2 regions of the Mesorhizobium sp. USDA 3734 genome follow, and region 1 is predicted to be linked to the other one. Evidence: riboswitches for the same ligand, from Rfam matches in the RefSeq annotation. Region 1 holds a riboswitch; the other holds the start of a gene.

Region 1 (10,896 bases):
CGTGATCATCGCAACGTCGATCGGCCAGGTTCTGCTCAACCGCTGGAACCAGCCTTTCTACGATGCGCTCGCGCGCCGCGACATGACGGCCTTCCTGCACCAGCTTCTCGTCTTTGCGGCCATAGCCGGTGGGCTTCTGCTGCTCAACATCGGCCAGACCTGGCTCAACCAGATGATCAGGCTCAAGCTGCGCGAGGCGCTGACGCTGGACCTGATCGACCAGTGGATGCGGCCGGCGCGCGCCTTCCGGCTGGCCAATGCCGGCGCCATCGGCGTCAATCCCGACCAGCGCATGCAGCAGGACGCCGCGCATCTGTCCGACCTGTCGACCGATCTCGGCGTCGGCCTGCTGCAGTCGTGCATCCTGCTCGCGTCCTTCGTGGGCGTGCTGTGGGAGCTGTCCTCGGGCTTCGTGTTCCACATCGGCGGGACGTCGCTGGCCATACCGGGCTACATGGTCTGGGCCGCCATCCTCTATGCCGGCATCGCCTCCTGGCTGAGCTGGCTGGTCGGACGCCCGCTCATCCGCCTGAACAGCGACCGCTACACACGCGAAGCCGAGCTGCGCTCCTCGATGGTGCGCGTCAACGAGAATGTCGATGCCATTGCGCTGTATCATGGCGAGGCCGATGCCAGGCGGCGGCTTGAACTCGACCTCGGCACGGTGCTGGGCGCCATGCGGCGCATCTACACCGCGCAGATCAACCTGTCCTGGGTGACCGATACCTATGGCTGGATCACCGTCGTGGCACCCATCCTGGTCGCTTCGCCGGTTTATTTCTCCGGCGATATCAGCTTTGGCGGACTGATGATGGCGGTCGGTGCCTTCAACCAGGTCCACTCGTCCCTGCGCTGGTTCATCAACAATATCGGCAGCATCGCCGATTGGCGCGCCACGCTGATGCGTGTCGCCGACTTCCGCATCGCGCTCGATGAAACCGATGTGCTGCACGACACTGAAAAGCGCATCGCGTTCGGCGAAAACGCCAATGGCAGCCTGACTTTCGAGACGCTCGAAGTGGCTTCGCCGGAGGGCTGCACCAAGCTAGCCGACCAGCATGTCGAAATCCGTCCCGGCGAGCGCGTCATGATCACCGGCGACCGGGGCGCCGGCAAGACCTTGTTCTTCCGCGCCATTGCCGGCCTGTGGCCATGGGGAAGCGGGCGGATCGGCCTGCCGGCGGGCGAAACCCCCATCTTCGTTCCGCGCGTCCCCTATTTTCCGGTCGGCACGTTGCGCGAGGTCCTCGACCACCCGAACGGAGTTGCGCCGGCGAGCGATGCCGACATTTCGGCGGTGCTTGCCGAGGTCGGTCTTGAGCGACTGTCGTCGTCGCTCGACCGCGCCGGGCGCTGGGACCACGAGCTGGGCGATGACGAACAGCGCTCGCTGGCCTTCGCCAGGCTCGCCTTGCGGCAGCCGAAATGGGTGATCATCGACGAAGCGCTGGATGCGTTCGACGGCCCGTCGCTAAGGCGCGTGCTGTCGATGCTCGAGAAGCGTTTGCCGGGGACCGCGATCCTCAACATCGGGCGCGGCCTGCACAACAATCAGTTCTTTCCGCGCGCGTTGACGATCGTCAAGGATTCCGGTGCACCGGCGCTGAAGCCCGCCCGCGTCAGAGCCGGCGCGATCGAACCGCCACCAGTCGCCGCTCGCCGCAAGACATAGGCCGATGTCGGCTTGCTGATGCCAAGCTTTATTTTGCCGTGATCGCGAGGGAAGCTGTTCGGGAGAAACAACCTTGGCGACGGCCATGCTTGATGCTCTGCGCCTGCTTGCCTGTCTTGCCTGCGCCCAGGCCGCGCCCGCCGCCTCGCCGACGGATGCGCTGGCTGTGGACGTCGAGCTGGTGCTGGCGGTCGACATCTCGCTGTCGATGGACGAGAAGGAGTTCGCCCTGCAGCGCGCCGGTTATGTCGAGGCGCTGCGGCATCCCGACTTCATCCGGGCCGTCCGCGCCGGCGCCACGGGCCGCATCGCGATCGCCTATTTCGAATGGGCCGGCACGGTGCGCGACGACGCGGTCATCGGCTGGCAGATCATCGACAGCGCCGAGAGCGCCAACAGCTTTGCCGACAAGGTCGCGGCCCGCCCGTTCCGGAGTTTCCGCGGCACCTCGATTTCCGGTGCGCTGGCCTTCGGTACCGAGCTTTTCGATCGCACTTCTTTCGAGGGCGAACGCAGTGTCATCGATATCTCCGGTGACGGTCCAAACAATATCGGGCCGCCGGTCACAGCGACGCGTGATGAGGCAATCGCCAAAGGTATAGTCATCAACGGACTGCCGATCCTGATCAGCCCGTCGCCAACCTTCAGCCATCTCGACCGGTATTATGCGCAATGCGTGACCGGAGGGCCCGGTTCCTTCGTGTTGCCGATCTACGCGGCGGCCGAATTCTCGACGGCCATCCGGCGCAAGTTGATCCTCGAAGTAAGCGGCATCCGGGACAGGATCATTCCCGTCGATGCGGCCGCGCCGATCGATTGTCTGCAAGGCGAGCGGGACAGGCGCTTCTTGTCCGATCCGTATTTCCCGGAACTCGACCGGTGAGCCTTGCCGGACTTGTCGTTGTCCCAAAACCGCCGGACACTTTTGGGCGACATGCAGTTAAGCCGGCCGGGCGCCAAACTTGTCGCGGAATTCATTGTAGAGATCGCGGCGCCAGCGCCGGCCGTGGACATAGCCGTGCATCAGCTCCGGCAGCGAGTAGCCGAGCGTTTTCGACTCGCGATTGGCCATGTAGCCGTTGAATGCCTCCGGTATCCGGCCTCTGAGGATATCGGCGATGATCTGCCGCGAGATCATGTAGGGCGGAATGTGCGGGTAGGCGCGGGCGATGTGCGGGTGTTTGCCCATCAGGTTCGCATAGGCTTCGACATAGCCGTCACGGCGGCCCGAAATCGAGTTTTCCGAATTGTATTTCGTCCAGTCGATGTCCTCGGACAAGCGCGCGCCGTAGCGACGGGCAAGCCGCAGCAGCAACTCCCGATCCTGCATCCGGGTGATGTCGCTGTCATAGCCGCCAATGCCCAGCAAGGCTTCGCGACGGGCTGATATCGCGGAGCCGGCGATGAAGATCGTCTGCGCGACGAGCGTGCGTTCCAGCATTGTCGGGCTCACGAATGCATCGCGATTGACGCAGTTGGTGGCGCGGTTGCCCTTCAGGGAGACAAAAGAGCTGATCAGCACCTGAAGTGCGGGATTGTCATCGAACCAGGCCAGGGTCCGTTCAAGCCGGTGCGGCAGGTAGACGTCGTCCGAATCGAGGAAGGTCACCACCGGCGCCCGCGCACGCTCGATGCCGGCATTGCGTGCGGCATTGGCGCCTCGCCATTTTGCGCCGACATAAATGAGCCGCGGATCCTGGATGCGGGCCAGCGCCGCCTCGGTCCCATCGGTCGACCCATCGTCAACGACAATATGCTCGAGCCTAGGCATGCCCTGGGACAGCACGCTTTCCACGGCGCGCAACACCGTCTCGCGCCGATTGTGGGTCGGCGTTATGACCGTGATGAGAGGTGTGTCTTCGATGATTCCGGCCATGTCGTGTCAGCTGTTTCCCGCGCGGGACTGCGCGTCTATCCAGCACTTTTCGATTTTAAGAACGGTCGAATGGATCGGACTTTTCCTTTCCGGTCATCATCTTCGACGCGAAGCTACAAAAAACAGCTTCCTGTGTCACCCACCGTGCCGGTACTCAACCCGCGCGAGATAACGAATTCCCGTCGTTAGCGTTCCAATTGCAACAGCACTGCCGCGCAGACTCGCGAATCACCATGGAAGCGATTCGCCGTGACAGGATAGCATGCACTCCATTACCTCAGACGTAATCGCTTTGCGCTCGGCATTTGGTCAGATTGCCCTTGCGAGGCCGGCAACTCGGCTTCGATGACAGGGAGTACAGTCATGACTGCCTACGCCGTTGCCCATATGCGCCATGCCACGATGGGTCCGCAGATCATCGAATATCTGCACAGGATCGATGCCACGCTGGAGCCTTTCGGCGGCCGTTTTCTGGTTCATGGCGGCGATGTGGAGGTGATCGAGAACGACTGGCCGGGCCACCTGATCATCATCGAATTTCCCGACCGGCAGCACGTGCATAGCTGGTACAATTCGCCGGCCTACCAGGCGATACTGGCGCTGCGCACGGACAATTCGGAGGCCGATGTGGTGTTCGCCGACGGCGTCGAACATCCGCACAAGGCGACGGATGTCCTGGAATAGCGGGTGGCTACTATCGCTTCAGCAAGAACACTGCCTGCTGGCCGAAGAAATTCCAGAACCACCACGGCATCGACAGGCCGATCTTCTTGCCATTGGCGTCGAGCGCCGTCGCCTTCTCCACGGTCGCGCCGAGTTCGTCGCACAGATTGACGAAATCGCGGATGGTGCAGAAGTGGATATTGGGCGTGTCGTACCAGGAATAGGGCAGGTCCTTGGTCACCGGCATGCGTCCCTGGATGAACAGCGACAGGCGCACCCGCCAATGGCCGAAATTGGGGAAGGAGACGATGGCGCGGTTGCCGATCCTGAGCAGTTCGTCGAGCACCAGCTTCGGGTTGCGGGTGGCCTGCAGCGTCTGCGACAGGACGACGAAGTCAAAACCCTTGTCGGGATAGAATTCGAGATCCTTGTCGGCGTCGCCCTGGATGACCGAGAGGCCGCGCGCCACGCATTCGTTGACGCCGCGCTGCGACAGCTCGAGTCCACGGCCGTCGACCTGCTTGGTGTCCTGCAGCAGTTCGAGCAGCGAGCCGTCGCCCGAACCGACGTCGAGCACGCGCGACTGCGGCGGGATGAGGTTGGCGACGACCTCGAGGTCGACGCGCTGGTCGCGGTTGACACTCATGGCTTCGCCTCCTGCCTGGCGCATGATCCCGATCCGAAAAGTCTGCAATTTTTCGGGGTCATGCGCTGAGCCCTCTCGCCCGTGCGGCCGAGCCGATGAAGCCGTTGATGGCGGCAAACAGTTCCGGCTCATCGAGCAGGAAGGCATCGTGGCCACGGTCGGTCTCGATCTCGACGAAGGATACCGACGCGCCGGCCGCGTTGAGCGCATGCACGATCGAGCGGCTCTCCTCGGTCGGGAACAGCCAGTCCGAGGTGAAGGACACCAGGCAGAAGCGGGTTTTCGTGCCGGCGAAGGCATCGGCCAACCGGCCGCCATGGTCGGCGGCGAGGTCGAAATAGTCCATCGACCGCGTCATGTAGAGGTAGGAATTGGCGTCGAAGCGGTCGACGAAGGTCATGCCCTGGTGGCGCAGATAGCTTTCGATCTGGAAGTCGGCGTCGAAGCCGAACGTCAGGTGGTCGCGGTCCTGCAAATTGCGGCCAAATTTGCGGTGCAAGGCGGCTTCCGACAGATAGGTAATATGGGCGGCCATGCGCGCCACCGCCAGGCCCTTTTCCGGGCGTTTGCCGTGCTCGAAATATTTGCCGCCATGCCAGTCCGGATCGGCCATGACGGCCTGTCGACCGACCTCGTGGAAGGCGATGTTCTGCGAGGAATGGCGCGCGCCGGTGGCGATCGGCAGCGCCGAGAAGACGCGCTCTGGATAGCTCGACGCCCATTCCAGCACCTGCATGCCGCCCATCGAGCCGCCGAGCACGCAAAACAGTTTCTCGATGCCGAAATGGTCGATCAGCATCTGCTGCGCGCGCACCATGTCGCGGATGGTGATGATCGGCAGGTCGAGCCCATAGGGTTTGCCGGTGGCGGGATTGGTGGAGGCCGGTCCGGTGGACCCCAGACAACCGCCGATGACGTTGGAGCAGATGACGAAGAAGCGGTTGGTGTCGATGATCGTGCCGGGGCCGATCAGCACCTCCCACCAGCCCGGCTTGCCGGTCACCGGATTGGTGCTGGCGACGTGCTGGTCGCCCGTCAGTGCGTGGCAGACGAGGATGGCGTTGGAGCGAGCGTCGTTCAGCGTGCCGTAGGTCTGGTAGGCGATCTGGAACGGCGACAGCAGCGTGCCGGCGTCCAGTTTGAGCGGCTTGTCGGAGCCAAAACGCAAAACCGGGCTCGACGGCTGGTCGGCCTCGTTGTTGGTTTTGCGGGCGCGCAGAACGGCCATGACATCCATCTCACACTTTGAATCCACGGCACCGTGCTTTTCGAAAATCGATGCCGATGCGGGTGTCCGGCCGGCGCGGACAACAAAAAACCGGCATTGCAGTCGCAAAGCCGGTTACAGGATGCAAACGGCCCTTTAGCAAGTTGTTTAACGTGGCTGCAAGCCGACCGGCCAAATCACCACGGAAGTTCGCACCCCTTCTAGGGCTGTGGCGCGCCGGCGTCAACGGCCAGCCTTGGTCCAGAGCGGGGTCTCCTCTCGACATTGCGGGCCGTGGCTTGTATTTCCGCTGCGGCTTCCCTCAGGAAGCGTTCTCGACGGATTTTGCGACATGAGCCAGACACCGGACAAGGTACGTCCAACCCCGCGCACGGGCATTATGGACATCGACGCCTATGTGCCGGGCAAGAGCGCGGCGCCTGCCGGCGTCGCCAAGGTCTACAAGCTTTCGGCGAACGAGAATCCGCTTGGTCCCTCGCCAAAGGCGATCGAAGCCGCGCGCGAGATTGCCGGCAAGCTCGACATCTATCCCGACGGCACCGCCAGGCGGCTGCGCGAGGCAATTGCGGAGGTGCATGGCCTCAACCCCGCGAACATCATCTGTTCCAACGGTTCCGACGAGATCCTCGGCCTGCTGGCGCAGACCTATCTGGCGCCCGGCGATGAGGCCGTCATCACCGAACACGCCTTCATGGTCTACAAGATCTACATCCAGTCGGCGGGTGCCGTTCCGGTGACGATCAAGGAAACAGACGAGCGCGCCGATATCGACGCCATCCTGGCAGCCGTCACGCCGCGTACGAAGATCGTGTTCCTGGCCAATCCCAACAACCCGACCGGCACCTATGTGCCGTTCCAGGAGGTGCGCCGGCTGCATGCCGGCCTGCCCAGGCATGTGCTTCTGGTGCTCGACGCGGCCTATGCCGAATATGTCCGCCGCAACGATTACGAAGCCGGCATCGAGCTTGTCGGTGCTGCCCAGAACGTGGTGATGACCCGAACCTTCTCCAAGATCGGCCTCGGCGGCGCGCGGATCGGCTGGATGTATGCGCCGATGCACATCGTCGATGCCATCAACCGCGTGCGGGGACCCTTCAACGTCAATGCGACGGCGATCGAGGCCGGCATCGCCGCGATCCGCGACCGCGCCCATGTCGAGCGCAGCGTGGCGCACAACGAAACCTGGCTGGCCTGGCTGAGTGAACAGATGATCGGGCTTGGTTTGCGGGTGACGCCGAGCGTCGGCAATTTCATCCTCATTCATTTTCCCGAGGACAAGAAACATTCCGCGGCGGCGGCGGACGACTATCTGATGGCGCGCGGCTATATATTGCGGCGCGTTTCCGGCTATGGCTTTCCCAACGCGCTGCGCATGACCGTCGGCACCGAAGAGGCCAATCGCGGCGTTGTCGCCGCTCTCACGACATTCCTGAAAAGCTAGAACACCATGACATCACCGATGTTTGAAAAGATCGCGCTGGTCGGCATCGGCCTGATCGGCTCGTCGCTGGCCCGCGTCATCCGCCGCGAGGGCCTGGCTGGTCACGTCGCCATCTCGACCCGCAGTGCCGCGACGCTGGCGCGGGCCGAGGAGCTTGGGCTGGGTGATTCCTACACCACCGATGCGAAAGAGGCGGTCCGCGATGCGGATCTGGTCATTGTCTCGGTGCCGGTCGGCTCATCCGGCGCGGTGGCCGAGGAAATCGCGCCGGCGCTGAAGCCGGGCGCGATCCTCACCGATGTCGGCTCGACCAAGGCATCGGTGATCGCGCAGATGCAGCCTTATGTGCCAGCCGGCGTCCATTTCATTCCCGGCCACCCGCTGGCCGGCACCGAAAAATCCGGCCCCGATGCCGGTTTCGCCGATCTGTTCGACAATCGCTGGTGCATCTTCACGCCGCTGCCCGACACCGACCCGGACGCGCTGGAACGGCTGTCGGAATTCTGGCGCCGCTGCGGCGCCAACATCGACACCATGGATCCTCAGCATCACGACATGACGCTGGCCATCGTCTCGCATTTGCCGCACATCATCGCCTACAACATCGTCGGCACCGCCGATGATCTGCAGTCGGTGACCAAGTCCGAGGTGATCAAATATTCGGCTTCGGGCTTCCGCGATTTCACCCGTCTTGCCGCTTCCGACCCGACCATGTGGCGGGATGTGTGCCTGCACAACAAGGACGCCATCCTCGAAATGCTGGCGCGGTTCTCGGAAGACCTGGCGTCGCTGCAACGCGCGATCCGCTGGGGCGACGGCGAGAAACTCTTCGACCTGTTCACCCGCACCCGCGCCGTGCGTCGCTCGATCATCGAGGCCGGCCAGGACATCGACGTGCCAGACTTTGGCCGCCAGGCGGTCGAACACCCAGCGAAAACGTAGGCTGTTTCAGACTGGCCAGGTCGCGGCAACCATGGCCAGCGTCTCGGCCCTATCCGGCGCGCCCAGCCTGCCGCCGAAGCGCAGGCATTTGAGCGCGGCGGCCGCACTGGCAAACCGCAAAGCCTGCTCGACCGGCATGGCTTCCGCCAGCCCGACGGCGAAGGCGCCGTGAAAGACATCGCCGGCGGCCAATGTGTCGACCGCTTTGATTCTCGGCGCCGCGACATGGCGCACACAGCCTGCGGAACGGTCGTGCCACCAACTGCCCGCCGCGCCGCCGGTCACCGCGACAAAGGCGTCGGTGCGGCTGGCGAGATCGGCGCAAGCCGTTTCCGGATCGAGCGCCTGGCCGCAGACGATGCGCGTTGCCGGCTCCGAAGCGACGATGTGCGTGGCGAGCGGCAACAGCTGCTCCAGGGCCTCCAGCGGCGCGGTGTCGGCATCGAGGATAGCCGGCCGGCCCATGGTGCGCGCGGCCTTCAGGGCAAGTGCTGCTGCACCCGGCCAGCGGACATCGACCAGTACGGCATCGAATGCCATGAGGTCGGCGACCGGCAAGGCCTCGGGATCGGCCTGCGCAAGCCTGTCATAGAAAGGCACGATGATGCGCTCGCCATGCGCGTCGACCAAGATCGAGGCCAGCGCCGAGCGGGCGCCTCTGACGCGGCGCACAAAGGTGCAATCAACGCCTTCGGCCTCGATGCCGGCGATGAGCTGGTCGGCGACGGCATCGTCGCCGGCACTCGCCCACAGCGACACCTCTGCGCCCAGGCGGTGGGCGGCGCAGGCAGCGCTCGTGGCCATGCCCGAGGCGATCTGGACGCCGTCGGAGGCGATGAACTTGCCCTGATGCAAGGGCAGTGACTCGACACGCAGGATGGTGTCCAGCGTCAGTGCGCCAACACTCAGCAACCTCACGGGTCTTGCCATCGCAGCGCTATTCCACCGGCTTGATCTTGCCCAGCGGAATGAAGCCGAGCGAGGCCTTGCCCTTGACCACCTTCAGCGGCATCGACGGTTCGTTGCCGAGCACCGCCAGGGCAGCAAAGCCCTGCTCAATCTGGCTTTTCTGTTCGGGTATGGCGGCGCCGAGGATGGCCGCCACCGCCTTCGGGTCCTTCAGCCTGATCATCAGATCGGCATTGATAAGGCCTTCGGCATCGACCGACAGCGGGCCCGAAACGGTGATACGCGCCGTGCCTGACGACAGGTCGAGGTTGCGGATTTCGATCGCCTGGCCGCGCAGGCTCTTCACTTGCGCGCCGATCAGCGCGACGCCGTTCTTCAGCGTGACGTCGCCGCTGGCGTCGAGCGCCGGCAGCACGCGCCCGCCGATCGCATCGGGATCGATCTCGAGATCGCCAAAACTGCCGACATAGTCGATATCCCCACCGTTCGGCTGCAACTGACCTGATGCCTTGCCGGCGCTGAACAGTTGCACCGGATCGGTGTCGTCGGCCGGATCGGTCTGGCCGGACAGGCCGTCCGCCTCCAGAGAAATCCGCCGCGGCAACGGCCACCACAATTTGACGTTGGCCTGCAGATTGTCCCAGTCGATCCAGAGCGGCACCATGTCCGGAACGGAGGTCCTGAGCGGACCGCGCAGATTGGCCACCGGTGACAGAGGCTGGATGATCTGGGCGGCCGCGTTGAAGCTGCCGGCCGAAGCGGCGATGTTCCTGGCGTCGTCCTCGTAGGCCAGGTTGTCGCAGGAGACGGTAAAGCTCAGGGGATAGCCGCTGACCTGGAGGTTGGCGCAACCGGCCTCGACGCCAGTCTTGTTTAGCATGGCGACCGCCTTGTCGGCCTCGCTCCTCACCCGGTCAGCCAGATAGAACCAGCCACCGCTGTAGATGGCAAACAGCACGACGATGAACGCTGCGAGCCAGAACAGGCGGCGACGGTTGTTGCTCGGCTGGCGTTCGTCACTTGACGTCATGCTTTGGCTCTCTTTAACGCATGGATGTTGCGGACGGACAGTCGATTCCGCCAACAACAGGTAGACAGAGACGGATAGGTAGACAGAGACGGGCGGAAAAAACACCGATTCCCTGTGGTGCCGCCACTCTTTTGCAATCAGGCGCGGCGATATGGGCGATTTTTGGGTGTTTGGCTATGGGTCGCTGATCTGGCGGCCGGGTTTCGCGCATGTCGAGACGCAGCGCGCCCGCCTGCATGGCTACCGCCGGTCCCTCTGCGTCTATTCCTTCGTGCATCGCGGCACGCGCGAGCGACCGGGACTGGTGCTCGGCCTCGACCGCGGCGGCTCCTGCATCGGCTTGGCGTTCCGCGTTCCCGGCGACTTGCGCGACGAGGTCATCACCTATCTGCGCGAGCGCGAGCTGGTCACATCAGTCTATCTTGAGCGCATGCTCAAAATTCGCCTCGACGGCGGCGGAACGGTCGATGCGGTGGCCTACATCGTAGA
Region 2 (10,896 bases), 1.8 Mb from region 1:
GCGGCTTCCCGATGGGCGCCTGCCTTGCCACGGATGAAGCGGCCGTCGGCATGACGGCAGGCGTGCATGGCACCACGTTCGGCGGCAACCCGTTGGCCATGGCTGTCGGCAACGCCGTGCTCGATGTCGTGCTGGAAGACGGCTTCCTCGAAGATGTCCAGCGCAAGGCGCTGCTGATGAAGCAGGGTCTCGCGTCGGTCGCCGACGAGTTTCCCGAAGTCATCGAGGACATCAGGGGCACCGGGCTGATGCTCGGCCTCAAATGCGCCATGCCCAACACCAAGGTGAACATGGCATTGCGCGACCAGCACCTGCTGACGGTTCCGGCCGGCGACAACGTCATTCGCCTGTTGCCGCCGCTAACCGTTACCGATGCCGAGATCCACGACGCGCTCAACCGCATCCGCGCCGGCGCCAAGGGCCTGGCGGAGGCGATCGCCTCCGCCGCCGCGAAGTAATCCCGGAACCATTGCTGATGTCAGTTCGCCATTTCACAGATCTTTCCGCCGTCTCCGAAGGCGATCTGCGCTTCATGCTGGACGATGCAGTGGTGCGAAAGGCTCGCCTCAAGGCCGGCGAGCGGACCAAGCCGCTTGAAGGCAAGGTGCTGGCGATGATCTTCGACAAGCCGTCGACGCGCACGCGTGTGTCCTTCGACGTCGGCATGCGCCAGCTTGGCGGCGAAACCATCATGCTGACCGGCACCGAGATGCAGCTCGGCCGTTCCGAGACCATCGCCGACACCGCCAAGGTGCTGTCGCGTTATGTCGACGCGATCATGATCCGCACCACCTCGCATGAGCGGCTGCTGGAGCTGACCGAGAACGCCACCGTGCCGGTGATCAACGGACTGACCGACGACACCCATCCCTGCCAGCTGATGGCCGATATCATGACCTTCGAGGAGCATCGCGGTCCGGTCGCCGGCAAGACCATCGCCTGGACCGGCGACGGCAACAATGTGCTGCATTCGCTGCTCGAGGCCTCGGCCCGGTTCCGCTTCAACCTCAACGTCGCCGTGCCCGAGGGCAGCGAGCCGGCGCAGAAGCATATCGACTGGTCGCAGGCGCATGGCGGCAAGCTGCACTTCACCCGCTCGCCCGAGGAAGCCGTCGATCAGGCCGACTGCATCGTCACCGATTGCTGGGTGTCGATGGGCCAGGAGCATCGCGCCCGCGGCCACAACGTGTTCTCGCCCTACCAGGTCAACGCCAAGCTGATGGCCAGGGCCAAGCCGGACGCGCTGTTCATGCACTGCCTGCCGGCGCATCGCGGCGAGGAAGTGACCGACGAGGTTATCGACGGGCCGCATTCGGTGGTCTTCGACGAAGCCGAGAACAGGCTCCATGCCCAGAAGGCCGTGCTCGCCTGGTGTCTCGGCGCTTGATCTCCGGAGGTGTGATGCCTATCTGCGGGCCATCACGCAAATCAAGCGCGTTTCGACGCATGCGCCCCTCAGGGCGGCATGGCCGCGCCCTGGAGCTTTGTCATGTTGGAAACCTATCAAGTGACTGAACATCACCCCAAACTCGGTGAATTCGGCTACGCTGGCGACGACCACGTCGTGCCGTTCGAGGTCGGCCCGCTCGATGTGCGCGGCCGCACCGTCCAGCTCGGTCCGATGCTCGACGCCATCCTCAGCCGCCACGATTACCCCGAGCCGGTCGCCCGCCTGCTGGCGGAGGCCTGTGTGCTGACGGTGCTGCTCGGCACCTCGCTCAAGTTCGAGGGCAAATTCATCCTGCAGACCCGCACCGACGGGCCTGTCGACATGCTGGTCGCGGATTTTTCCACGCCCTCGGCATTGCGCGCCTATGCGCGTTTCGATGCCGACCGGCTGGAGGCGCTGGTCGCGGCAGGCGAAACGTCGCAGCAGACCCTGCTCGGCAGCGGCGTGCTGGCGCTGACCATCGACCAGGGCGCTCATACGCAGCGCTATCAGGGCATCGTCCAGCTCGATGGCGAGACGCTGGAAGACGCGGCACGCACCTATTTCCGTCAGTCGGAGCAGATCCCGACCGATCTCAGGCTGTCGGTGGCCAAGCTTTTGACGCCCGGCCCCGGCGGCGCCCGCGAACAGTGGCGCGCCGGTGGCATCCTGGCGCAGTTCCTGCCGCAGTCGCCCGAGCGCATGCGCGTGCCGGATCTGCCGGGTGGCGATGGCGATCCGCGCGAGGAGATCCACGATCCGGCCGACAATTCCTGGCAGGAGTTGCTGGCGCTGCTCGGCACCATCGAGCCGACCGAACTGATCGACCCGACGATCGGCGCCGAGCGGCTGCTCTACAGGCTGTTCCACGAGCATGGCGTGCGCGTCTTCGGCGGCGTTCCGGTCGCCGACCAGTGCTCGTGCTCCAGGGACAAGATCCGCGGCATCCTCGAGGGTTTTTCCGCGCAGGAGATCAAGGACAGCACCGAGGACGGCGGCATCCACGTCGCCTGCGAATTCTGCTCGAAGCAATATGACTTCGACCCGGCGGAATTTGCTGCCCAGTAAAGTCCTTCCTTCTCCCCGTTCACGGCAGGGGAATCGCATATGGCGATTTTGAGCTTGAAGTTGGTTTGAGAAGGGATTCTTTGGGAAGGCAGTCCACTGAGGAGTGACTGCCATTTCTAGCCTTGAGAGCTATTTCGGCGCGGTCCCTGATCCGCGCGCGGCCAACGCCACGCACCGGCTTGGCGACCTGATCGTGATGATGATCGCTGCGAGCCTGTGTGGCGCGACCAGCGCAACGGAGTTTTCGTTGTTCGCGCAAGAGCGCAAACAGGCGCTGTCGCGCTTGATCGACTATGAGGAGGCGCCCAGCCACGACACCTTCTCGCGGCTGTTGCGCCTGCTCGATCCGGAGGCCTTCGGACGTGCGTTCGCCGCCTTTGCCGCGGGCTTTGCCCAGGCACGCCAGGGTGTGGTCGCACTTGATGGCAAGGCGCTGCGACGGGCCTATGAGAAAGGCCTTGCGGCCAGCCCGCCCCTGACGGTGTCAGCCTTTGCCAGCCAGACGCGGCTGTGTTTGGCGGCGGCCTCGCCCGGCGATGGAGACAATGAGGTCGAGGCTGCCCTCAAGGTCGTCGAACTCATTGATCTTACTGGTCGATTGGTCACGGCCGATGCGCTTCATTGCCACACGCGCATGGCCAAGGCCATCATTCAGCGCGGCGGCGACTATCTGCTCACGCTCAAGGGAAACCGCCGGCATTGGTTGGCTCGGGCCAAACAACAACTGGCCCAGACCACTCCCGCCGTCACTGAGCGGACCGAGACCAGCCATGGCCGCAACGAATGGCGGCAGGCAGAAGTCGTGGCGGCGCCCGACCCGCTGATGCCTGGGCACAAGGCCTTCATCCGCATCACCAGCCGGCGCGATCAGGCCAAGCCGCTGACGCGCCTGTTCATGGCCTCAACGCTGCTGTCCCCGCAGCAGGCGATCGATCTCACCAGAGCCCATTGGCAGATCGAGAACGGGCTGCATTGGATGCTCGACGTTCATCTGCGCGAGGACCTCAGCCGTGCCCGCAAGGACAACGCCCCTGCCAACACCGCGCTCCTAAACCGCATCGCCAGAAATATCCTTCAGGCCGCCGACATCGACAAAGTCCCCATCAGCCACCGTATCAAAAAATGCGCGTGGAATGACGACTATCTCATCCAGGCCATCACTCATATGCGATAGCCCTGCCGTTCACGGGGAGAAGGTGCCCGAAGGGCGGATGAGCGACTATCTGGGGTGTCAAGTTGCATTTGCGAAATCGATGCGCGCGTCGCGTGCTTTTGCATTGAGAATGACGAGCAGCTTGCGGGCGAGCGCGATGCGGATGACCATCTTCTCCTTTCCCGCGCCCTGCAACCGTTGATGGAAGGCAGCAAGGTGAGGATCGTATCTGGCGACGGTGCGGGCAACGAGGAAGAGGATGGAGCGCGGGCCTTCGCGACCACCGCGCACCGACCGGCGGCCACTGCGCTTGCCACTATCATTGGCGATCGGCGCGAGGCCCGCGAGCTTGGCGATGGCTTTGTTGGAGAGGATGCCGATCTCGGGCAGTTCGGCCATGAGGCGGGCCACGGTGCGCGAGGCGACGCCCTTGAGCGATCGGAAGGCCTGGTCGAGACAGGCCCACAAGGGATCGTCGTCGATCAGCGAGGCGATCTCGCCTTCGAGCCGGCGGCTCTGGCGCTTGAGCAGAGCAATGACCTCGTCGAGGCTGATGATGGTCTCGGCATCGCGAGCCGCGCTACGGCGCTGCTTCTGGATGGTGAGGTCGCCGGTGACCTGGGAAAGCCGGGCGACCAGCGCCTTGAGCCGTTGCTGGGCCACGCTCGGCGGCGGCGTCGGCTGCAACCGCTTGACCTGCCCGTAACGGGCGATGACGGCGGCATCGATCCTGTCGGTCTTCTCCAGATACCCCATCGCCTCGGCGAAGTAGCGAACGCTCCTCGCATTGGCCATGCCGCAGGGTTGCCCCATCTCCCACAACAGCAGGAAGGCCAACCGTTCGTAGCCGCCACTGGCCTCCATGACGACGAGTTCGACGTCATTGGCCTGACACCAGGCGGCCAGATCGGCGATGCCTCCCGCATCGTTGGCGAAACGGCCTGCCGTTCCGATCGGCTCGATATGGACGTCGAGCCAGTCTTTCGAAATATCTATTCCACAGAGGGTCTTGTTCACGGTAACCTGCCTTGTGCGTGCGATTGGAGCCAAGCGACTATTCGGTCGTGCGTGACGAAGGCGAAGATCCCAGGCTCATCCACGGTTGTAGCCGCAGGGGTAACGGGCGACTTCGCCAAGCCTCGGGCCGGACGGCCATCCAGCCCGAGGCTCAGTCGCTTCCATCGCACAAAATCATCCCTGTGCAGATACAAGGGGCAGCGCGCACTTTGGCAAATGGCCATGCGTGTCCACTCAGACGTTGTCGCGCATGGAAGACAATCTTATCAGTCCGGCGCCGCCCCTCATTGCCCTGCCGGGCATTTCTCCCCGTAGAACGGGGAGAAAGACGCTAATTCACCGTCCGCCGCGTCCCCGGCAGGTCGAGTGAGAAGGCGGGGATGGCGATGTCGAACGTCTCGCCCCGCTTGTTGCGCATCGTGTAGTGCCCGACCATGATGCCGGACGGTGTCGAAAGCGGACAACCGGACGTGTACTGGTAGCTGTCGCCGGGATTGAGTTCGGGCTGGTCGCCGACGACGCCGGGGCCGCGTACCTCCTCCACTCGGCCGGTGCCGTCGGTGATGTGCCAATAGCGCGACAACAGCTGAACGAAATCGTCCGACTGATTGTCGATCGTTATCTGATAGCCCCAGACATAGCGGTTCTCCGAGGGATCCGAGCGGTCCTCCAGATAGAACGGCCTGACCTGCACTTCGATGTTGCGCGTGACGGCGCTGTACATAAGCGGCTCCAAAACAATCCGGTAACTTTCGGCGCTCCTTGCAGGCTGGTCAACGGTGCGCGTCCTTTCATTGCCGACTGAATGGCAGGTGGCGGCAAAGAATGTCATTTAAGTGACACATGACAATGATGGTGTGCGCCGATCAGTGCCGCGCGACTCGGGCGCTCTGTCGAACTGTTGAAATCGGTCGTCCTGCCAGCCAGATTGTTCTGGCGGACCGGTTTTCTGGAGTGACCGGATCTCGATGGAACTCACTCTCATAGCCGCCACGCTTTCGACTGCCCTTATCCTCTCAAATCTCGCCAGCATCGTGCTTGCCGCCTCGCGTCTGAAACGGCGCCGCATTGTCGCGCCGCCGGCCGGCAAGCCGCTGCCGGTGTCGATCGTCGTGCCGTCGCGTGGCGTCGAGCCGTTCACGCACGAGACGCTGGAGCGTGCCTTCTCGCTCGACTGGCCGCACTACGAGCTGATCTTCTGCGTTGCCCATGCCGACGATCCGGTGATCAAAGTGATAAACAGGGCAATTGCCCGGTTTCCAAAGGTGCCGGCCCGGCTTCTGATCGGCGACGATCGCATCAGCGCCAATCCGAAACTCAACAATTGCGTCAAGGGCTGGGAAGCCGCGCGGCACGACTGGGTTGTCCTGGCCGATTCCAACGTGTTGATGCCGAGAGACTACGTCCAACACCTGATGGCTGCATGGCGGCCGGATACCGGCCTTGTCTGCTCGACGCCGATAGGCTCGCGGCCGGCCGGTTTCTGGGCCGAGGTCGAATGCGCTTTCCTCAACACGCTGCAGGCGCGCTGGCAATATGCCGGCGAGGCGCTTGGCCTTGGCTTTGCCCAGGGCAAGAGCATGCTCTGGAACAAGCCGATGCTCGACGCCAATGGCGGCATCCGCGCGCTGGCCGCCGAGATCGCCGAGGATGCCGCCGCGACCAAGCTGGTCAATGGCCTCGGCCTGCGAGTCAATCTCGTCGCCGCGCCCTTCGAGCAGCCGCTTGGCCGGCGCACGTTTGACGAGATCTGGTCGCGTCAGGCCCGCTGGGCGCGCCTGCGCCGCGTCACCTTCCCGCTGTTCTTCGCACCCGAGATCCTGACTGGCGCGGTGGTGCCGCTGGTGCTCGCGCTGATTGCGGCGGCAAGTGCCGGTGTCAGCCTCTGGGCAACCGCAATTGCCGTATTGGCCGCCTTCTATCTTCCCGAGTGCGCCCTGGCCTGGTCCAAGGGCTGGTACCTGTCGCCACGCATGGTTGCCGCGATCATGGCGCGCGACCTGATCCTGCCGGCGATGTGGGCGCGCGGCTGGCTCGGCGGCGCCGTCGACTGGCGCGGCAATGCGATGACCATCGGCACCAAGGCGGCCGAGCTGGAAGAGACGCCGTCCGGCGCCTGAAAGCCCTCTTATTTGGCCTTCAGCGCCTGTGCGATATCCTCTAGCAGATCGTCGGTGTCTTCCAGGCCGACCGACAGTCTGAGCGTGCCCGGTCCGATGCCGAGCTCGGCGCGCGCCTCGTCACTCAGATTCTTGTGCGTCGTCGTCGCCGGGTGGGTGATCAGGCTCTTGGCATCGCCGAGATTGTTGGAGATCAGCACGATGTCGAGCGCATTCTGCAAGGCGAAGGCCGCCTGCTTGCCGCCCTTGACGTCGAGGCAGATCAGCGTCGAGCCGCCCGACATCTGCTTCTTGACGATATCGGCCTGCGGGTGGTCGGCGCGGCCGGGATAGATGACACGGGCGATTTCCGGCCGCTCGGCCAGGAAATCCGCGATCTTGCTTGCGCTTTCCGTCTGCTGGCGCACCCGCAGCGGCAGCGTTTCCAGGCCCTTCAGCAGCGTCCAGGCGTTGAAGGGCGACAGGCTTGGTCCGGTATGGCGGAAATAATCGTGCAGGTTCTCGTCGATCCACTTCTTGTCCGACAGGATGACGCCGCCGAGGCAGCGCCCCTGGCCATCGATGTGCTTGGTCGCCGAATAGACGACGATATGCGCACCGAGCTGCAGCGGCTTCTGCTGCAGCGGCGTGGCGAAGACATTGTCGACGATCAGCCGCGCCCCGATCGAATTGGCAAGCGAAGCGACGGCGGCGATGTCGACCACTTCCAGCGTCGGATTGGTCGGGCTCTCCAGGAAGAACAGCTTGGTGTTCGGCTTGACCGCCTTTTCCCAGTTGGCGATGTCGGTGCCGTCGACCAGCGTCGCCTCGATGCCGTATCTCGGGGCCAGCGTCTCGACCACCCAGCGGCAGGAACCGAACAACGCGCGCGCCGCCACGATATGGTCGCCGGCCTTGGCGCTGCACAGGAGCGCTGCCGTCACCGCGGCCATGCCGGAGGCGGTGGCGCGGGCGTCTTCGGCACCTTCGAGCGCGCACATGCGTTTTTCGAACATGTCGACGGTCGGATTGGCGTAGCGCGAATAGATGAAGCCCGGCTCCTCACCCTTGAAGCGGGCTTCGGCGGCCTGCGCCGTTTCGTAGACATAGCCCTGGGTGAGGTAAATCGCTTCCGACGTTTCGCCGAAACCGGAACGCAGCGTTCCGCTATGCACGAGTGCTGTCTGAGGCTTCCAGTTGCGCTTCTTGGTGCTCATCGCTCTTCTTCCAGACACAAAAAAACCGGCCGCGAAAGTCGCAACCGGTCCATACGGCCTTGCGGCCCGACGGTCCTTTAGCGACTTGTTTAACGTGGCTGCAAGCCGACCGGCCAAATCACCACGGGATAACGACCCTTTAGACCCGCGCCACGCTTGCGTCAATTGCCGGCTTCATTAAGAGGTTTGTACCAAGCAGGTTCCGCAAAAGCCTGCCCTCGGGCTTGACCAGAGGGTGTTCCACGGTTTTGCGGCAAGAACCTGCGACAAGAAAATCGTCCGGTCTTGGAGCGGAGCCAGCTTTGCGGCAGACAGGCATTCTTCCCGATCAGGACATCTCAGCGCTGTTCCAGTCCGGCGCGCTGAAGTCGGCGCGCGCGCTTGACGCCGACCAGATCCAGCCGGCCAGTCTTGATCTCAGGCTCGGCGACAAGGCCTGGCGGGTGCGTGCCTCCTTCCTGCCCGGTCCCAACCACAAGGTTTCGGAAAAGCTCGATCGGCTGAAGCTGCACGAGATCAATCTTGCCGACGGCGCGGTGCTGGAGACCGGCTGCGTCTACATCGTGCCCTTGCTTGAAAGCCTGGCATTGCCGGCAGACATTTCGGCCTCGGCCAATCCGAAGAGTTCGACCGGGCGGCTCGATATCTTCACCCGTGTCATGACCGATCGCGGTCACGAGTTCGACAAGATCGCCGCCGGCTATCATGGCCCGCTCTATCTGGAGGTCAGCCCGCGCACCTTCCCGATCGTCGTCCGCACCGGCTCGCGGCTGTCGCAGATCCGTTTCCGCACCGGCAATGCGCTGCTCTCGGAAGCCGAGCTGCATGAATTGCATCGCGCGCAGATGCTGGTCGCCACCGAGCCGCCGAACATTTCCGGCGGCGGCATCGCGCTGTCGATCGACCTCAACGGCGATCAAAACGGCCTGGTCGGCTACCGCGGTAAGCATCACACCGGCCTCGTCGATGTCGACAAGCGCGCGGCACAGGAGGTCGTCGACTTCTGGGAGCCGATCCACAAAAGCGGCGCCGGCGAGCTGGTGCTCGACCCCGACGAGTTCTACATCCTCGTCAGCCAGGAGGCGGTGCATGTGCCGCCGCTCTACGCCGCCGAGATGACGCCCTTCGATCCGCTGGTCGGCGAGTTCCGCGTCCACTATGCCGGCTTCTTCGATCCGGGCTTTGGCCACTCGGCGTCCGGTGGCACCGGCAGTCGGGCGGTGCTGGAAGTGCGCAGCCACGAAGTGCCGTTCATCCTCGACCATGGCCAGATCGTCGGCCGGCTGGTCTACGAGCACATGCTGAAGCGGCCGCAGGCACTCTACGGTACGGATCTCGGCTCCAACTACCAGGCTCAAGGCCTGAAGCTGTCAAAGCATTTCCGCGCCGCGCGCTGAGCGCCTATACCGTCAGGCAAAATACTTGCCTGTACCGGCGCGCCATGCTTGGCTGCCTTGCTGGTCGTCAAGCTGGCGGCGTTCAAGGGGAACCAAGAAAATGCAGATTTCGAAATGGATCATATCGGCAGCAGGTGCTGCCATGCTGGTGCTGGCGGCCGGGTCGCTGTCGCAGGCGCAGGAGAAGATCAAGATCGGCACCGAGGGCGCCTATCCGCCGTTCAACACCATCACAGCGGACGGCAAAGTCGAAGGCTTCGATATCGACATCGCCAATGCGCTGTGCGCGCAGATGAAGGTCGAATGTGAAATCGTCACCCAGGACTGGGACGGCATCATTCCCGCCCTGCAGGCCAAGAAATTCGATGCCATTATCGCTTCCATGAGCATCACCGAGGAACGCAAGAAACAGGTCGCCTTCACCAACAAATACTACACGACGCCGCTTGCGCTGGTGGCGCCGAAGGACAGCGATCTCACCTCGACCGAACCGGCAGCCCTTGCCGGCAAGACGGTCGGCGCCCAGGCTTCGACCACGCAGGCCGACTATGCCCAGAATGCCTATGGCAAGGCGGGCGCCGAGGCAAAACTCTACCCGACCCAGGAAGAGGCGATCACCGACCTGACCAACGGCCGTCTTGATGCCGTTATCTCGGACAAGTTCGTGCTGATGGACTGGCTGAAGAAGGCAAGCGACGGCTGCTGCAAACTGGTCGGCGACGTCAAGGGTACGGAAACGCAAGCAGGCATTGCTGTGCGCCTGGAAGACACAGCACTGCGCGACAAGCTCAACGCGGCCATCGACGCGATCGTCGCCGACGGCACCTATAAGAAGATCCAGGCCAAATATTTCGACTTCGATATCTATTGAGGTTGCCAATCTCCTCCCTCGCGGGGGAGATGCCCGGCAGGGCAGAGGGGGGCGCGAAGGATCGCGACCTCTCCCTCCCAGCAGCCAGGAATAGCCTGCAGTCAAAGTTAGTCGATTGAGACGCCGGAGGGACAGCGCCCCCCTCTGGCCTGCCGGCCATCTCCCCCACAAGGGGGGAGATTACGCTGTCAAAGCGCCTTCACCGCCACCTTCACCGGTTGCTCGATCTCGAGCGGATTGCGCAGCGGCAGGCCGAAATCCTTGGCCTCGATCTCGAACACGTCGCCGGCCTCGGTCTTGATGCCGTCGGCGAAGGACAGTGTCGCCGTACCGAACATATGCACATGCACGTCGCCCGGCTGGCGGAAGGCCGCATATTTGAAATGATGGTGTTCGAGATTGGCGATGGTGTGCGACATGTTCGCTTCACCGGACAGGAACGGCTTTTCCCACAGCACCTCGCTGTCGCGCAGGATGCGCGAGCTGCCGCGGATGTCGGGAGGCAGGTCGCCGATCAGGATCTCCGGCCCGAACGAGGCGTTACGCAGCTTGGAATGAGCGAGGAACAGATAGTTCACGCGCTCTGTGACGTGGTCGGAGAACTCGTTCGACAGCGTGAAGCCGACGCGGAAGGGCGCGCCGTCA

The links. A riboswitch is a leader RNA that binds a small molecule or an ion and turns the genes downstream of it on or off. The one in region 1 is predicted to bind S-adenosylmethionine.
Region 2: linked by a shared signal. The riboswitch ahead of ACZ89F_RS27655 (O-succinylhomoserine sulfhydrylase) and the one ahead of metX (homoserine O-acetyltransferase MetX) in region 1 are both predicted to bind S-adenosylmethionine.

The regions. Positions count from the first base shown of each region.
Region 1 covers NZ_JBWCCW010000001.1:7,529,070-7,539,965, forward strand. The annotation lists gene ACZ89F_RS36185 (ABC transporter ATP-binding protein/permease) at 1-1,672, shown strand, start outside; gene ACZ89F_RS36190 (DUF1194 domain-containing protein) at 1,758-2,555, shown strand; gene ACZ89F_RS36195 (glycosyltransferase family 2 protein) at 2,613-3,548, opposite strand; gene ACZ89F_RS36200 (DUF1330 domain-containing protein) at 3,912-4,232, shown strand; gene metW (methionine biosynthesis protein MetW) at 4,243-4,857, opposite strand; gene metX (homoserine O-acetyltransferase MetX) at 4,916-6,085, opposite strand; SAM riboswitch at 6,201-6,278, opposite strand; gene hisC (histidinol-phosphate transaminase) at 6,417-7,526, shown strand; gene ACZ89F_RS36220 (prephenate/arogenate dehydrogenase family protein) at 7,533-8,468, shown strand; gene ACZ89F_RS36225 (sugar kinase) at 8,475-9,398, opposite strand; gene ACZ89F_RS36230 (DUF2125 domain-containing protein) at 9,406-10,407, opposite strand; gene ACZ89F_RS36235 (gamma-glutamylcyclotransferase) at 10,559-10,896, shown strand, end outside.
Region 2 covers NZ_JBWCCW010000001.1:5,766,553-5,777,448, reverse strand. The annotation lists gene ACZ89F_RS27690 (aspartate aminotransferase family protein) at 1-458, shown strand, start outside; gene argF (ornithine carbamoyltransferase) at 476-1,387, shown strand; gene ACZ89F_RS27680 (Hsp33 family molecular chaperone) at 1,466-2,497, shown strand; gene ACZ89F_RS27675 (ISAs1 family transposase) at 2,601-3,671, shown strand; gene ACZ89F_RS27670 (IS110 family RNA-guided transposase) at 3,729-4,667, opposite strand; gene apaG (Co2+/Mg2+ efflux protein ApaG) at 4,999-5,391, opposite strand; gene ACZ89F_RS27660 (ceramide glucosyltransferase) at 5,636-6,787, shown strand; gene ACZ89F_RS27655 (O-succinylhomoserine sulfhydrylase) at 6,796-7,983, opposite strand; SAM riboswitch at 8,041-8,118, opposite strand; gene ACZ89F_RS27650 (2'-deoxycytidine 5'-triphosphate deaminase) at 8,286-9,380, shown strand; gene ACZ89F_RS27645 (ABC transporter substrate-binding protein) at 9,481-10,251, shown strand; gene araD1 (AraD1 family protein) at 10,440-10,896, opposite strand, start outside.